3 regions of the Brevibacterium koreense genome follow, and region 1 is predicted to be linked to each of the others. Evidence: predicted binding sites of a transcription regulator. Region 1 holds the regulator's gene; each other region holds the start of a gene.
What was found. The regulator LexA, encoded in region 1, represses DNA repair genes until DNA is damaged. The targets are predictions, from matches to a motif close to TCGAACANNTGTTCGA.
Positions count from the first base shown of each region.

Region 1 (5,186 bases):
CGCAGTGCGCGGGCGAAGGCTTTGAATTCGGCTTCTGCAATGTGGTGCGGGTCTCGGCCGCGCAGGAGGTCGAGGTGCACGGTGAGACCGGCATGGAAAGCAATCGACTCAAGGGCGTGCGAGGTCATCGATCCCGTGAAATGACCACCGATGAGGTGGTACTGCTGACCTTCGGGCTCTCCCTCGTGCACGAAGTAGGGGCGACCGGCCACATCGACGACGCAGCGGGCCAGCGCCTCGTCCAGTGGGACAGCGGCCAGCCCGTAGCGGCGAATGCCGGTCTTGTCTCCCAGCGCCTGACTCAGCGCTTGGCCCAGCACGATGGAGGTGTCCTCAACCGTGTGATGGACGTCGATGTGCGTATCGCCTTCGGCCTTGATCTCCATGTCGATCAGGGAGTGCTTCGACAGAGCCGTGAGCATGTGGTCGAAGAAGGGAACACTGGTCGAGATGTCGGAAGAACCGGTTCCGTCGAGGTCGATGGATACGGTGACCGCAGATTCTGAGGTCGTACGGGAGCGTTGTGCCTGCCTCATGAATGGCCTTTCGTAGGAATGGTGGGATCTCAGTTCGATGCCAGCAGAATGCTGGGGTCCTCTGCCAGAATCTCGTCGACTGCACCGAGGAACGCGGTGGTCTCCTCCTCGGTGCCCGCGTTGACCCGAGCATGGTGGGTGATGCCGATATCACGGATCAGTATTCCGCGATCCAGCAGCTTCTGCCACAGTTCCGGTGGGGAGGCGATGTTGCCGAACAGGACGAAGTTCGAATCGCTGGGATAGATGGTGAATCCAACGTTTCTTAAGTGCTCCGAAATTCGGTCGCGAGAGTCGCTGAGCCGGTCCACGTTCTCCAGAAGGACGTCAGCGTGTTCCAGAGCGGTGCAGGCAAGTACCTGGGTGATTTCCGACAGGTGGTAAGGCAAACGCACCAGGCGCAGGACATCGATGAGTTCCGGTGCCGCGATCGCGTAGCCCAGGCGCAGTCCTGCGCAGGCGAACGCCTTGCTCATCGTCCGCGACACGACCAGACGGGGACGACCGGCCAGAAGCGTCATCGCCGAGGCCTGTGCGGGCCTGGAGAATTCGGCATAGGCCTCGTCGACGATGACGATGCCCGAGCAATTGTCATACGCGGCTTCGATGACGTCGAGACCGATCGATGTGCCTGTCGGGTTGTTCGGTGTGCACAGGAAGACGATGTCGGGATCGGTTTTGGCTACCTCGGCGCCCACGGTTTCCGCATCAAGGGTGAAGTCATCCTTGCGCGCCGATGACTGCCAGGTGGCACCGGTACCGGTGGTGATCAGGGGGTGCATGGAGTAGCTGGGAGTGAATCCGAGGACCGTGCGACCCGGCCCGCCGAATGCCTGGACGATATGGGAGAGGACCTCGTTCGATCCGTTTGCCGCCCAGATCATGTCAGAGCTGAGTCCAACGGTCTGACCGGCTCGGTCATTGACTCCGTGCAGATAGGTGACCAGATGTTCACGCAGTTCCTCGAACTCACGATCGGGGTAGCGATTGAGTCCGGCGAAGTGCCCGTCAACAGCCGATCGCATGCTTTCGACGACCACATCCGGAATCGGATAGGCGTTCTCGTTGACGTTCAGCTGCACCGGCACGTCCAGATGCGGAGCCCCATAGGGCTTGAGGCCGACTAGGTCAGAACGCACTGGCAAAGACTCGTTATTTCCCACCGCATCAGTCTAGCGTTGGGGCACATCCAAGGTCTGACCCGGGTGCACCACAGGCGAGGACAGATGGTTGATGTCGGCGATGTCAGACACGACATCGCGAGTGTCACGGTCGAGCCCGAGGTCCACAGCAACGGCCCACAGTGACTCTCCTTCACCGACGACGACTGCTTCGGCGTCGATCCCGATGTCCTCGGCCTCTGCTCCGGCTGCGGCCGAGAACGACTGCGTGGCGACGAAGAATGCTCCGCCGACGATGACGAAAGCGCACACCATGGTCCGAAGCAGACGCATCGCCTGGCGTCCACGAGTGGTGAAACGCAGTTCCTGGTTCTGTGCAGACATCGATTAACCTCTTTCCTTCGTACGATTCCACCCGTAATAGGTAGAACGTCTGTTCTATTCAACATGCCAATCGAACATATGTCCAGTCCAACTCGAACATTTATGCGACAATGAGGGGGAACCAGCGTTGTTGATTGGTCTGATAGAACCATCTCAGGCGGCACTGACACGAGAATTCTCGACGTGAGGATCAAGCGGTGAGGCCGGCGGGAATAGAACGAAGGGGAACGAGCAATGGTTCAGAACAAACGAGGGAGGGGCCGTCCCCGCAATGAGGACGTCGCCAGCGAGATCGCGGCCGCCCGCAGCGATGACGTGGATGTCTCGATTCCGGAAGGCTCCACCGGTGAGGGCGATTTTCGTCTGACCCCGCGACAGCGGCTGGTCCTTGAGACCATTGAACGCGCGGTCGTCACCAACGGCTACCCGCCGAGCATGCGCGAGATCGGCAAAGCTGCCGGGCTCGCCTCACTCTCCAGCGTGGCCCACCAACTCTCGCAGCTCGAACGCCTCGGCTATGTCCGCCGAGACCCGAAGCGTCCGCGGGCCATCGAGGTGGTCAACCCCTTCGAAGAAGAAGAGGCGGAGCGCGCCAAATACGAGGAGCTGGCCAACAACACCGTCCAGGTGCCGGTGGTTGGTCGCATCGCCGCAGGCGGGCCCATTCTGGCCGAGCAGGAAGTCGACGACGTCTTCTCTCTGCCGACCCAGGTCGTCGGCTCGGGTGACATGTTCCTGCTCAAGGTCGTCGGCGACTCGATGATCGAAGCTGCCATCTGTCACGACGACTGGGTGGTCGTGCGCAAGCAGCACACCGCAGACAACGGTCAGATCGTCGCTGCGCTGCTCGATGGGGAAGCCACAGTGAAGACCCTCAAGCGCAAGGCCGGGCACCAGTGGCTGCTCCCCCACAACAAGGACTACGAACCGATCGACGGCAGCTATGCCCAGATCATGGGTCTCGTCGTGTCGGTCATTCGCCGCCTCTGACAAGTCCCCCAGGGCCTCCCGTCGCTCAGTTTCCAACGGACTGTGCCCCCGACCGTTCTCGGTCGGGGGCACAGTGCGTTTCAGGCTCCGATCAGCTCTCGGTCGTCGCCAGGCGTCCAAGGCTGCTCTTCACGAGTGCCGCATCCGTCGTCGGCCACATTGTAGGCATCGAATTCACCAGGTAGCCGCCGTATCGAGCCGAGCGCAGGCGTGAGTCGAGGACCGCCACGACTCCCCTGTCGGAGGTCGACCGGATGAGGCGGCCCGCGCCCTGGGCCAGGCGCAGTGCGGCATGAGTGGCGCTGACGGCCATGAACCCGTTGACTCCCCGATCGTCGGCATCTCTTGACCTCGCCTGCATCAGGGGGTCATCGGGTCGTGGGAACGGAAGTCTGTCGATGATGACGAGACGATTGGTCCTACCCGGTACGTCCACTCCCTGCCACAGTGACATGGTGCCGAACAGGCAGGCACGGTCATCTGCGGTGAATTGAGAGACGAGAGACGGCAGTCCGTCATCGCCTTGGAGCAGGATCGGGACGTCCAGTTTCGCTCTCAGATGTTCCGCTGCGGCGTTCGCGGCCGCACGTGAGGAGAACAGTCCCAGCGCTCCACCCTTTGACGCGGTGACCAGTGCTTCAAGCTCATCCAATGCCTGTTCGCTCAGGCCGCTGCGCCCCGGGCGCGGGAGATGGGCGGCGACATAGAGGATGCTCTGTTTGCCGTAGTCGAAGGGTGATCCGACGTCGAGGCTGTCCCATTTGGGCGCGTCGGGGCCGAACAGCCCCAACGAGGCTGCGACCGCGTCGAAGTTGCCGCCCAGTGACAGAGTCGCCGAGGTGGCCACCACCGTCGAATCTTCGAAGATTCCTGACCGCATGGTGCCGGCAACGCTCAGCGGCGCGACGACGAGGTTGGTGGTCTCGCGCTCGCGGAAGGTGCTTCGAGACAGCCACACGACGTCGTTCTTACCCGGTGAGCAGAAGCGCTCGGCCAGGTCGAAGATCTCCTGACAGCGGGCCTTAGCCATCTGTCGACCGGCGTCAGACTCTTCGGTCTTGCCGCCGATATCGTTGATGATCTGTCGCGTGGAGTCGCGAATCTGGGCCAGCGCGAGGGACAGCGCCTCGCTCATATTCATGATCAGGCCCTCGCTGACACCGCTTTGGGCCCTCTCCAGTGCTGCAGTGGCAGAATCGAGCAGCGCGACAACACCGTCCTGAACGATGGTGTGTTTGCGCACGGAGCTCGTGGCTGCCGAGAGCATACTGGTGTTGATCTGACCGGACAGGGCGTTCGTGACCCGATCCTTGAGTTCGTGGGCCTCATCGATGATGATGACATCGTGTTCGGGCAGCACGGTGTTCTCACCGAATGCATCGATGGCCAGCAGGGCGTGGTTGGTCACGACGATGTCGGCCTCGGCTGCGTTATTGCGGGCCAGCTCTGCGAAGCACTCCGTGTACAGGGGGCAGTTCGAACCGAGGCAGTCAAAGGCGTTGACAGAGACCTCCGACCAGGCCCTGTCACTGACTCCGGGCAGCAGATCGTCTCGATCGCCGGTGTCCGTAGTCTTCTCCCACGTCCGGATCCGCTGGATCTCCTCACCCAGGCCGGACCGGTCGTTCGGCTTTCGACCGGCCTCTGCATCGGCGCCGAGGTCGAAGAGCATGCCTTCGCCCTCATCGGGATAGCCGCCGGAGAGTTTGTGTTTGCAGACATAGTTGCGCCGGCCCTTGAGCAGGGCGGCCCGCGGCAGCGGGTCGAGGGTCTTCTTCACCGCTTTGAACAGTCGCGGCAGATCCCTGTGGATGATCTGAGTCTGCAGGGCCAAGGTCGCCGTCGACACGATGACGCGCTTGCCCGTCCGGCTGGAGTAATCGGCGGCAGGAACCAGGTACGCCAAAGACTTTCCTGTGCCGGTGCCGGCCTGAACCAACAGATGGATGCCCTTGTCCACCGATGAGGCGACTGCCTCGGCCATCTCCGTCTGACCCTTCCTGGTCGAGCCGCCGATGGCCCCTACGGCGGACTCGAGCAGATCTTCGACGCTGCTCACTCTCCGATGACCAAGTCCGGACGTCGGAAGTCTGCGAGTTCCGCGGCCAGGTCTGCTGAAACCTTCGCCTGCATAGCGGTTCCCTCACCACCGTGC
Region 1 covers NZ_CP158281.1:2,276,150-2,281,335, forward strand. Annotated here, with positions in the region: gene hisB (imidazoleglycerol-phosphate dehydratase HisB) at 1-536, opposite strand, end outside; gene AAFP32_RS10435 (histidinol-phosphate transaminase) at 566-1,675, opposite strand; gene AAFP32_RS10440 (LysM peptidoglycan-binding domain-containing protein) at 1,709-2,041, opposite strand; gene lexA (transcriptional repressor LexA) at 2,276-3,031, shown strand; gene AAFP32_RS10450 (ATP-dependent DNA helicase) at 3,123-5,090, opposite strand; gene hflX (GTPase HflX) at 5,087-5,186, opposite strand, start outside.

Region 2 (5,186 bases), 440 kb from region 1:
CGATAAGACGATCGAGTGGGAAGATGGCAACACCTACCCAGTCATCGATGTTGAGATCTCGAGCTCATCGCACCCGTTCTACACCGGAAAGCAGCGCATCCTCGACTCCGCAGGCCGCGTCGAGAAGTTCAAGGATCGCTACAAGGGCTTCGGCAAGCGCTGATCCCCTGTCGGTTTCGACCGAGACGACGGTTGCGACCGTCACACTTGACTCATGCGAACTGCCCCGCACGCCCTTGACGGTGTGCGGGGCAGTTCTCTCTTTCTCTGTGCTCGAGCGAATCAGTTCGGTCAGTCCACGCTGACGCGGACATCGGGTGAGGGCTGAGTGCGTGCCGCGGGGTGGAACAGCGAGGCCACGCCTGTGGCGTTGCCGAGGCAGTTCGCGATGCCGTGGGCGACCTTCTCCTTCGCCGAGACAACTGCATCCTCAATGCTCAGTCCGGTGGCGATTCCAGCGGCGATGGATGAGGCGAACGAACAGCCTGCACCGTTGACGAGCTTCTCATTGACCTTGCGTGAACGCAGCGTCGTGACGGTCTGACCATCGAAGAGAATGTCGATCGCGTCGTCACCGGCCAGACGTGCGCCGCCCTTGACGACGACGTTCTTCGCACCTTGACCGTGGATGATCCTCGCGGCCTCGATCATTCCCTCAACCGAATCGATCGGATCGATGCCGGCCAGCGTTGCGGCTTCCTCGAGGTTCGGGGTGATGACGGTGGCCAAAGGCACGAGATTGTCGACGAAAAGATCCTTGAGATCGACCATCGTGCCCGCACCCTTGCAGACGAGGACGGGATCGAAGACATAGGGAAGCTCATTGGTCTTCAGCTTCTCGGCCAGGACAAGGGCATTCTCCACCGAACCGAGCATGCCCGACTTGAGGGCGTCGAATTTGTGTACGGCCAGCGTCGATTCAAGCTGGCGGGTCACGACCTCAGGGTCGATGAACTCGATGACGTGGCTGAAGCTGTCGGCAGGATCGAAGGTGACGATGCAGGTCACGGCGGCGGTACCGAATGCGCCGTACTCTTCGAACATCTTCAGGTCGGCTTCGAGCCCTGCTCCGCCTGAGACGTCGGAACCGGCGATTGTGAGCACTTTGGAGGTCATAGTGGTCCTTTCAGGATTGTGTATCGGGCAGAAGTCTACGCGGGTTCAAGCCCCGCTGTATCCCTGTTGGCGCCAAGCCTCGTAGATCGCGATCGACGCGGAATTGGCGAGGTTGAGCGAACGCCTGGATGGAAGCATCGGGATGCGCACGGACAGATCCACATGCTCGTCAGCGACGACGGAATCGGGCAGGCCCGTCGACTCCTGACCGAAGAGGAGGACATCACCGTCACGGTAGTCGACCTCGGCGAAGGAATCGTGTGTATGGGTGGTGAATGCGATGACTCGACGCTCGCCGAGGTGGTTCCACAGATCCGTCAGCGACGCATGGATGGTGACGTGGGCAAGATCGTGATAATCCAGTCCTGCACGACGCAGTTTCGCATCGGAGAGATCGAAGCCAAGCGGTTCGACGAGGTGGAGGTGGGCGCCCGTGACCGCGGCCAGGCGAATGGCGTTGCCGGTGTTGCCGGGGATCTCAGGCGTGTGGAAGACGATGTCGATGTTCATAGGTCACCCATTTTGTCACTGTTCGGGCGTTGCCCGATTCAAGGGAGTGGCCGCGGTGGGGTCGAGGCGGGCGAGCAGATAGCCCTGTCGCGTCGTCTCTGGGAACTGGCCTGCCTGGTCCGGCTCCCGCTCGAGCCGGGTCACGGGAGCAAAACCGTGTTCAGCGAGAACTGTGAGAACCTGATCGATCGAGCGGCGGTGGAAGTCGAGATCGACGTCGAACCCGGCTGCCTCGGACTGATGGTCGACTCGGTCGCCGAGCTGGAAGGCCAGTTGGAACAGGCCTCCCGGCCGCAGCACTCGTGCCGCCTCGGCGAAGACGGTGTGCAGGGACTCATCGGGAACGTGGATGATGGAATACCATGCCAGGAGCCCGGAGAAGCTGTCGTCGCCATACGGCAGTGCGGTCATGGTGCCGGTGGCGAAGTCGAAGGCGGGATAGTGGCGCGTTGCTAGGGCGATCATGGCGGGGGAAAGGTCGAGGCCCGTCGGAGTCAGACCCAAAGCGGCAAGGAATGCAGTGATCCGACCTGGGCCGCACCCGATTTCAAGCGTCTGGGAATCCCCTGTGGCGAGTACGAGCTCCGAAAAGGCACCGAGGACGGCTCGATCGTGTGGCTTGGCCGTGAGCTCGTCTGCAATCCAGCCCGTATAGGTCTCGGCGATCGCATCGTAGGAGGTCCGAGTGGCCGCCTCACGGGGTGAATCCTGCAGGCCGATAGGGGAGAGGCCTGCGTCGTCGTTCGTCTCTTCGCTCATGCAATCAGCCTACGGCGTGAGGCTCGCATTGATTGGCGCGTCCCCGCGGGGACGCGCCAACAATCAGGAGATTCAAATTATGTAGAACAGATATACATCGGGTCCGAATCAGATTAGGAAGAAATCTACCCATTCAACGGTGTGATGCAGTCTGGTCGGGATCTCATGTCAGTGGTGCCTCGTATGGTGAAAGTACGGTTCGAGGTCATGGGGACTCACGAACCGAATGGCCAGGGAGGCCGAAGGGGAAAGGTGGGGACCATGGTCGAGAACACGGCTGCAGATCCGTTCGCAGACGATCCGGATCCGTTCGCAGATTCAGAGATTCTCAACGTGTTGAGCGTCGATCCCAGTGACTACGGCAAAGACTCGAGACCGCAGGCGCGAGCCCCGCGCACCGAGCCGAGCGCTGGGGCCGGCGCTGAGGCTGAGACCGATGCCGGGACTGGGTTGTGCGATCTCACTCCCGAGGAGCTGGTTGCCGACATTCGACGCAACATCTCGTGCATCGCCTTCTGTCATGCCCGTGTCATTGCACTCATCGATGAGGTCGAACGTCGGGGTCTGTGGGCACAGTGGGTGGGCGTGACATCGTTGCCCCAGTGGGTCATGCACATCGCTGCTGTGAGCGCACACACCGCACGGGAATACGTTCGAGTGATGATGGCACTACGCGAAATGCCGAAGGTGAAGGAGAGCCTGGGGGAGGGAGATGTCAGCTTCTCCAAGGTGCGCGAGGTCACCAGGCTGGTGGGCCGGATCCCCGATGAGGAGGCCTTGCGCCTGGCCGACGTCTCCACCGGAAGCCAGATCGGTGTGATAGCTCGCAACTACCTCCAGCTGTCCGCCGCGAACGAGACCGGTGAGGTTCCCCGATTCCTTCCCAGCGACAGCGTGAGTATGCGAACCACAGAACCCGGACGGACCCGCATCACGATCGACCTGGGCGAGGATGAAGCCGCTGAATTCTCTTCGATGCTCGACGCTGCTCGGCATGTCCTCGAACAGCAGGCACTCACGGATGATGCCGACAGCGACGAGCAGGAGAAGCAGTTGTACGAGCCGATCTCGCAGGTCATGTGCCTGATGGAGATCGTGCATGCGTTTTCGCAGGCGAAGCCATCCGGCACCGTTGACGTCGACCGCGCCCGCATGCTCGTACATGCCTCCGCTGAGGTGGTGACCCGATTCGGTGCCTGTGCCGAAGCCACCGATACTGCAACCGCTGATACTACAACCGTTGATACTGCAACCGCTGAGCACGAGACCATCGATATTGCCCTCAACGGCGTCCCCGCGGGGACGCCTGCGGAGCGGAAGAAGGACCTGACCTGTCGGGTTGACGGCTTCGGAGGCATCACCTCGGCGACGGCAGAACGGCTGAGCTGCGAAGCCCTGATCAGCGGGGCGATCAAGGACGCCGATGGCGACGTGCTCATGCTCGGCCGTTCGAAGAGGCTGGTGAGCAGACGCCAACGCCTGGCGCTGAGCGCGCGGGACATGGGATGCCAGTTCCCCGGCTGTCGTGCCCGCAGGAGATGCGACGCTCACCATATCCGCCCCTGGTCACAGGGAGGAGCGACAGACCTGGACAATCTCATCCTGCTCTGCCGAACACACCACACGGCGGTGCACAAATATGAGTTGAATATCTCACGGACCTCAGCACCCTTCGCCGGAACTCTGGGCGGGCAGGCTGCATTCGCCTTCTTCCTGCCCGACGGTTCGCAGCTGCTTCCGCTCGAGGAAGGGAAGCGAGGGCGGCATGTCTTCGACACGGCACGGCTGGTGGATGTTGCCGAGAAGGCGGTAGCCGAAGCGGATCCGAGCACTCTGGGCGGCGGGTACGGCTTCAGCCTGGACTATTGCATTGCGTGGATGTTCGAAGCGGAATGGCGACACGCCCGGGCGAACAATGCCGCTGCGTAAATCTTGCCTATTTAGAACACTAGTTCGATAATGGGTGTCATGTCTGCAGTGCCACTCGTTGAACAGCTCAGCCGGGAGATGGGTATCTCCACGGCCACCGCTCTGTTCGACGGGCCTGCCCCCCGCACCGTGGATCCGGTGCTGGCGCCGATGTTCCGCCGCGGCGGTCTTCCCCGAGGCGAGATCGTGACCCTGACCGGGGGGCAGTCCTTGAGCTGCGCCCTCGCTGCCATCGCCGTCGCAACCCAGGAACAGAAATGGTGTGCCGGCATCGGACTCGGCGAACCGGCCGTGTCATCCATTGCCGATCTGGGTGTTGACCTCGACCATTTCGTCAACCTCGTGACCCCGGCCGAGGACTGGCTGCGGGTGGCCTCCATCCTCATCGAATCCTTCGACGTCCTCGTTATCGATCCGGGATTCCTGCCCAGTGCTGGGGAGCGCGCCCGGCTGCTGGCGAAGGTGCGCGAACGCAAGATCAGCATCATCAGTCTGACGTCGATGCCCGGAAGCACGGAGCAGATTGAGATCACCGACACGCAGTGGTCGGGCACGGAACACGGCCATGGACGTCTCCGCTCCTGCCTCGTGCAGGCCCGATCGCAGACCGGCGTCAACCGGTTCCTGTTGCCTGGACCGGAAGGGACTCCCGCCGAGGTGCCAGCACCCGCCCCGGCTGAGGGTGTATTCGAACGGCCGGTGATCCGCAGTGTCAGCTGACGCCGCTACTGAGCCCACAACTGTGCGCAGCGGCCCCGCAGGTGGGGACAGTGTCCCTGTCGAAGAGAGCATCGATGACCGTCGCACGCTGGTTCTGACCGTTCCCGATTGGTCCGCGGTGGCGGCCGCGACCGAGCATGATCTCAGCCCTC
Region 2 covers NZ_CP158281.1:1,833,133-1,838,318, reverse strand. Annotated here, with positions in the region: gene AAFP32_RS08550 (type B 50S ribosomal protein L31) at 1-163, shown strand, start outside; gene AAFP32_RS08545 (PfkB family carbohydrate kinase) at 292-1,116, opposite strand; gene AAFP32_RS08540 (tRNA (cytidine(34)-2'-O)-methyltransferase) at 1,162-1,626, opposite strand; gene AAFP32_RS08535 (class I SAM-dependent methyltransferase) at 1,642-2,385, opposite strand; gene AAFP32_RS08530 (HNH endonuclease signature motif containing protein) at 2,647-4,314, shown strand; gene AAFP32_RS08525 (porin) at 4,354-5,034, shown strand; gene AAFP32_RS08520 (DNA polymerase Y family protein) at 5,024-5,186, shown strand, end outside.
Region 2: the regulator LexA is predicted to act here: its motif matches at 2,468-2,483, upstream of AAFP32_RS08530 (HNH endonuclease signature motif containing protein).

Region 3 (5,186 bases), 310 kb from region 1:
CGGGGAAGACCACCGCGCTGCGCGGGCTGCACCGTGCCTGGACTGCCCGCCATGGGCAGGGCTCCGTGATCGGTTTGGCTCCCTCGGCGGCCGCGGCGGAAGTCCTCGGGGAATCGTTGGGCGTGCAGGCCGAGAACACCGCCAAGTTCCTCTACGAGCACGAGAGAGGCCGGTGGGACTTCCAGCCCGGCCAGCTGATCCTGCTCGATGAGGCCAGTCTCGCCGGGACGCTGACCTTGGATCGGATCGCTGAACACGCGGGGCAGGCCGGGGCGAAGCTGGTGCTCGTCGGTGATCCGGCTCAGCTCAGTTCCGTAGAAACCGGCGGGGCGTTCGGGATGCTCGTGCGCCACCGTCCCGGCCCACCGACGCTGACCGACGCGCGCCGGTTCGTCCACGAGTGGGAGAAGACCGCCAGCCTCGACCTGCGCCGCGGCAAGACCGCCGTGCTCGAGGACTACGAGAACCACGGCCGGCTGGTCGACGGGAGCATCGAGCGGATGCTTGATGCCGCCTACACTGCCTGGCAGCAGGACCGCGATGAAGGCCTGGCGACGCTGATGATCGCGGGCAACGCCGAGATGGTCGCCGAGCTGAACACCCGCGCCCGCGAGGACCTCATCGCGGACGGGCGCGTCGAGCGCGACGGGATCGGGCTGCATGATGGCACCACTGCCGGGGTAGGGGACTTGGTGGTGACACGGCGCAACGACCGCCAGCTGAGTCTCGGCCGGTCCTGGGTGAAGAACGGCGACCGCTGGTCCGTCGCCCGCAGGCTCGAGAACGGGGCGCTGGCCGTGCGCCGCCTCGGCCCCGGAGACCAGCCTGCTGGGGCTGAGCTGGTCCTGCCAGCGGAGTATGTCGCCGAGGACGTCGAGCTCGGCTATGCCACCACGGTGCACCGGGCGCAGGGTGCCAGCGTGGACACCGTCCACGCCCTCGTCGATCCCGAGACCGCGTCCCGCGAGCTGTTCTACGTGGCAATGACCCGCGGCAAGCAGAACAACACCGCCTACATCATCCAGCCCGACCCCCACGAGATCGAACCCCACCTGGAGACGGCGGAACCGCTGACTCGAATCGAGCAACTGCACCGCGTGCTGGCCCGCAGTGATGCTGACCTCTCGGCCACCGAAACCCTGAAGCACGAAGTCGATCGGCACGCATCTCTGGCCACGCTGGTGCACGAGTACGACGTGCTCGCCCGGGAAGCACAGGTCGAGCGGAGCGCCGCCTATCTGGACGTCGCACCCTTCCCTGAAGCCGTTGCGGACGATGTGTTCACCAGCCCGCACTACGAACAACTTGAAGCCGCCATCACCCGCCACGAGGCAACAGGCCATTCGCCCACCCGCGTCCTGACCGCGCTGGCTCCACGCCTTCAACCGACCAGCGACGAAGCCGACCCCGCCGCACACCTGGCGTCGATGATCGATACCGCCACGGCCCAGATGACCCACGGCAGAACCTCGACGCCGGGACGAGTCGGAGGCCTCATCGCCCGCCCCGCTGAGCCCTTGGACGAGGACATGCGCACCGCATTACGCCAACGTGAAGCTCTCATCGACGCGGCGGCCGGTGCCGCTCTCGACGAGGCGGTGGACCATAAGGTCGGCTGGGCGACGCAGCTCGGAGCACCGGGGCCCAGCACCCGAGAGCGGGAGTGGTGGCGGGCCCATGCAGTGACGATCGCCTTGTATCGACAGCGCTACGACATCCAAAGCGCGGCGCCGCTCGGGTCAGACAAAGATGTGGAGTCCCCGCAGCAGGCAGACGAACGGCGAACCGCGCAGGTCGCCTACTCGCGGCTGCGGACGCAGCACTCCTCGAGCTCGCTCCCACGGCCAGAGCGCACCTCTGCGCGACGGACTTCCGAGCGTGGACTGTAGAACGGTCGCAGCAGATCAGAGGCGTGGGTCAGCCGATCACAACGGTGGTGCCCTTGGCTATGTCGGTGCATGGATCTACACTGAATCATCGAACATTTGTTCGATTTGGAGGGAGTGGGCCATGGACACGATGCACCGCGAGGAAGTCGCGACCGTCTGGACGACCTCCTCTGGCGCCCCGGAGCGGTTCATCTGGCACCGTCGCCGTTTCATTGTCTGCGCCCGCCCCATCCCGTGGATGTCCCGGGTCCGCTGGTGGAAGGACAACACGGACCTCGTGGGCACGAAGAACGCCCTCATGGTCGAGCGGCCGATGTGGCAGGTGCAAGCCAAGGCGCTCGATGACGGTGAGATGCTCATCTTCGACCTCGCGGTTGGTGCAGGGCCGCAATGGTCGATCCGGGTCGTCTCCGACTAGAGCGTCCGTGCCCTCCTTCACCCATCTCCATGTTGCCTCGGCGTTCACCGCTCACCACGGCACCGCCCACCCCGAGACTCTCGTCGCTGCAGCTGTCGTCGCCGGCGCTGATGCGGCAGCGATCACCGATCATGACGGCATCTTCGGGGCGATCCGCCACGTCCGCGCGTGCCTCGCCGCCGGGATCGACCCGATCGTCGGCGCGAACCTCCAAACCCGCGACGATAACGGTCAGCTCTCTACGGTCACGGTGCTCGCGCACGGCCACAACCATGGTGCCGGATGGGCCGGCCTGGTCCGGCTCATCTCGGCCGCCCACTCGCCGCGTCGCCGCCAGCACACCCTCCACGGCACCGCCCACCGCAGCGCCTGGATCACCCCCGACCAAGCACCCGCATTCCTGAGCGGCGAAACCGGTCCCGTCGCCACGGTGCTCCTCGGCCCCGGCTCCGATGTCGGCCGCGCCGTCCTCAACGGCGACCGCCCGCGTGCCCGGGCCCTGCTCGAGGCGTGGGAGCGGAGGCTGCCCGGCGGTATCGCCGTGGAGATCGTCTGCCACCACACTCGCCCCGGTACGGCGGCGAGCCTGCAGCAAGCCGCCGACATGCTCCAACTGGCCCGTGTCCAGGGGGTGCCGGTGGTGCTCACCAACGTGGTCCGATTTCTCCGCCCGGACGACGCGATCACCGGCGATGTCCTCGACTCAGCCGCGTTCCTCCTGCCCCTTGGCGCGTTCGAACCTCACTCTGCTCAGGCGTGGTTGAAGCCGGCCTCGGTCATGCACGATCTGGCGTACCGCATCTGCGATTACGCGGGGCTGCGCCGCGATGACGCCATCGATCTGCTTGCTCACACCGAGCGGGTCGCCGACTGGTGTCGTCTCGGCCCGGAGACGGATCTGCGATGGCGACACCCGAAAGTGCCTGAGCTGGAGGCGATCGGACTCGCGGGGGCTGATCCGGTGCGGGTGCTGCGGCAGCGCTGCGAGGCCGCGATCACCGACAGGTACCCGCACGCGTACGGCACCGGCTTGCGCCGGGTGCGGGACCGGCTCAGTGATGAGCTCGCCACCATCGGCGGGTTCGGGTTCGAGAGTTACTTCCTCACCGTCGCCGATGTCGTCGACCTCATCCGAGACATGGGGGTCCGGGTACAGGCGCGCGGGTCCGGCGCCGGCAGTCTCGTCAACCACTTGCTGCGCATCTCCGCCGTCGACCCGATCGAACACAGCCTGCTCTCCGAGAGGTTCCTCGGCAACGCCCGTTCCACGCTGCCGGATATCGATATCGACGTCGAGTCCGCGCGCCGCCACGACATCTATCGGGCCGTGTTCGACCGGTACGGCCACCACCGGGTGACGCTGCTGTCGATGCAGTCGACGTACCGTGCCCGCGGAGCTGTTCGCGACGCCGGCGCCGCCCTCGGTCTCGACCTCGCACAGATCGACCGGATCGCGAAGAACATCTGGCGCTTTAACCCGGCGGACTTCCGACAAGCACTGGAGACGAAACCAGAGCTGCGGGATGTCGCCGCCCAGGTGAAGACTGATGCGCAGCTCGATCTGCTCGTCGACCTCACTGCGCGTCTCGATCGGCTCCCGCGGCACATCTCGATGCACCCCTGTGGAGTGATCCTCGGCGACAGCGACCTCCTCTCGCTGACCGCGACCCAGCCGTCCGGGATGGGGCTGCCCATGTCGCAGTTCGACAAGGACGACATCGACGACGCCGGACTCCTCAAACTCGATATCCTCGGCGTCCGGATGCAATCGTCCATCGCTCACACCCTCACCGAGATCGCTCGCGTCAACGGAGCGACCGCCGCGGTCGAAGGCAGGCTGCCCGTCGATGCTCCGTATGTTGCCGCCGATGGTCGAGTCGACCTCGAGCAGATCCCGCACGACGACGAGCCCACGTTCGAGCTCATCAGGTCCACGCACACGCTCGGGTGCTTCCAGATCGAATCACCCGGGCAGCGGGAACTCCTCGGCAAGATGCAGCCCGATCAATATGAGGACCTCGTCGCCGATATCTCCTTGTTCCGGCCTGGCCCAATTCAGGCGAACATGGTCGCTCCGTTCATTAACGCCAAACTCGGCTACGCCCCGATCATCTACCTGCACCCCAGGTTCCGGCCGTTTCTCGCCGAGACGTACGGGGTGCTGATCTACCACGAACAGCTGATGCGGGTTCTCGCTGACTGCATGGACATCAGTCTCGCCGAAGCTGACGAGATCCGCCGTGCTCTCGCCACCGACTCCGCCGCCATCGAAGCTCGCTTCCGCGCCCGGACCGCAGGCCGCGTCGATGAGAGGGGGCGGCGGTTGTTTCGGGATCGCGAGATCGACCGCATCTGGACCAACGTGGCCGCGTTCGGATCGTTCGGGTTCTGCAAAGCACACGGGGCCAGCTTTGCGCTGCCGACCTACCAGAGCGCCTGGTTGAAGCAGCACTATCCGGTCGAGTTCCTCACCGGCATCCTCGAACACGACCCGGGCATGTACCCGCGCCGGCTCCTCGTCGCAGAGGCCCGTCGCCTCGGGATCACGCTGCTGCCAATTGACATCAACGCATCCTCCGACCAATACCGGGTGGAACAGGTCTCGCCCGGGATCAAGGCGATCCGGTTCTCCTTCCGAGACATCTCCGGCATCACCGATGTCGAGCTCACCCGAATCCTGGACGGCCAGCCGTACACCTCCATCACAGACCTCTATGAACGTGCCCGCCCGTCGCGGCCACTGATGATGCGCCTGGCCCGCATCGGCGCGTTCGACAGCCTCACCCGCGACGAACACGGGCAAGCCCACCGCGGCGGCATCATCGCTTACGTCCGCCAACTCACGGCCCGCACCCATAAGAAGGCCGTAATGCCGCAGC
Region 3 covers NZ_CP158281.1:2,585,738-2,590,923, reverse strand. Annotated here, with positions in the region: gene mobF (MobF family relaxase) at 1-1,889, shown strand, start outside; gene AAFP32_RS11810 (DUF6504 family protein) at 2,011-2,307, shown strand; gene AAFP32_RS11805 (DNA polymerase III subunit alpha) at 2,315-5,186, shown strand, end outside.
Region 3: the regulator LexA is predicted to act here: its motif matches at 1,978-1,993, upstream of AAFP32_RS11810 (DUF6504 family protein).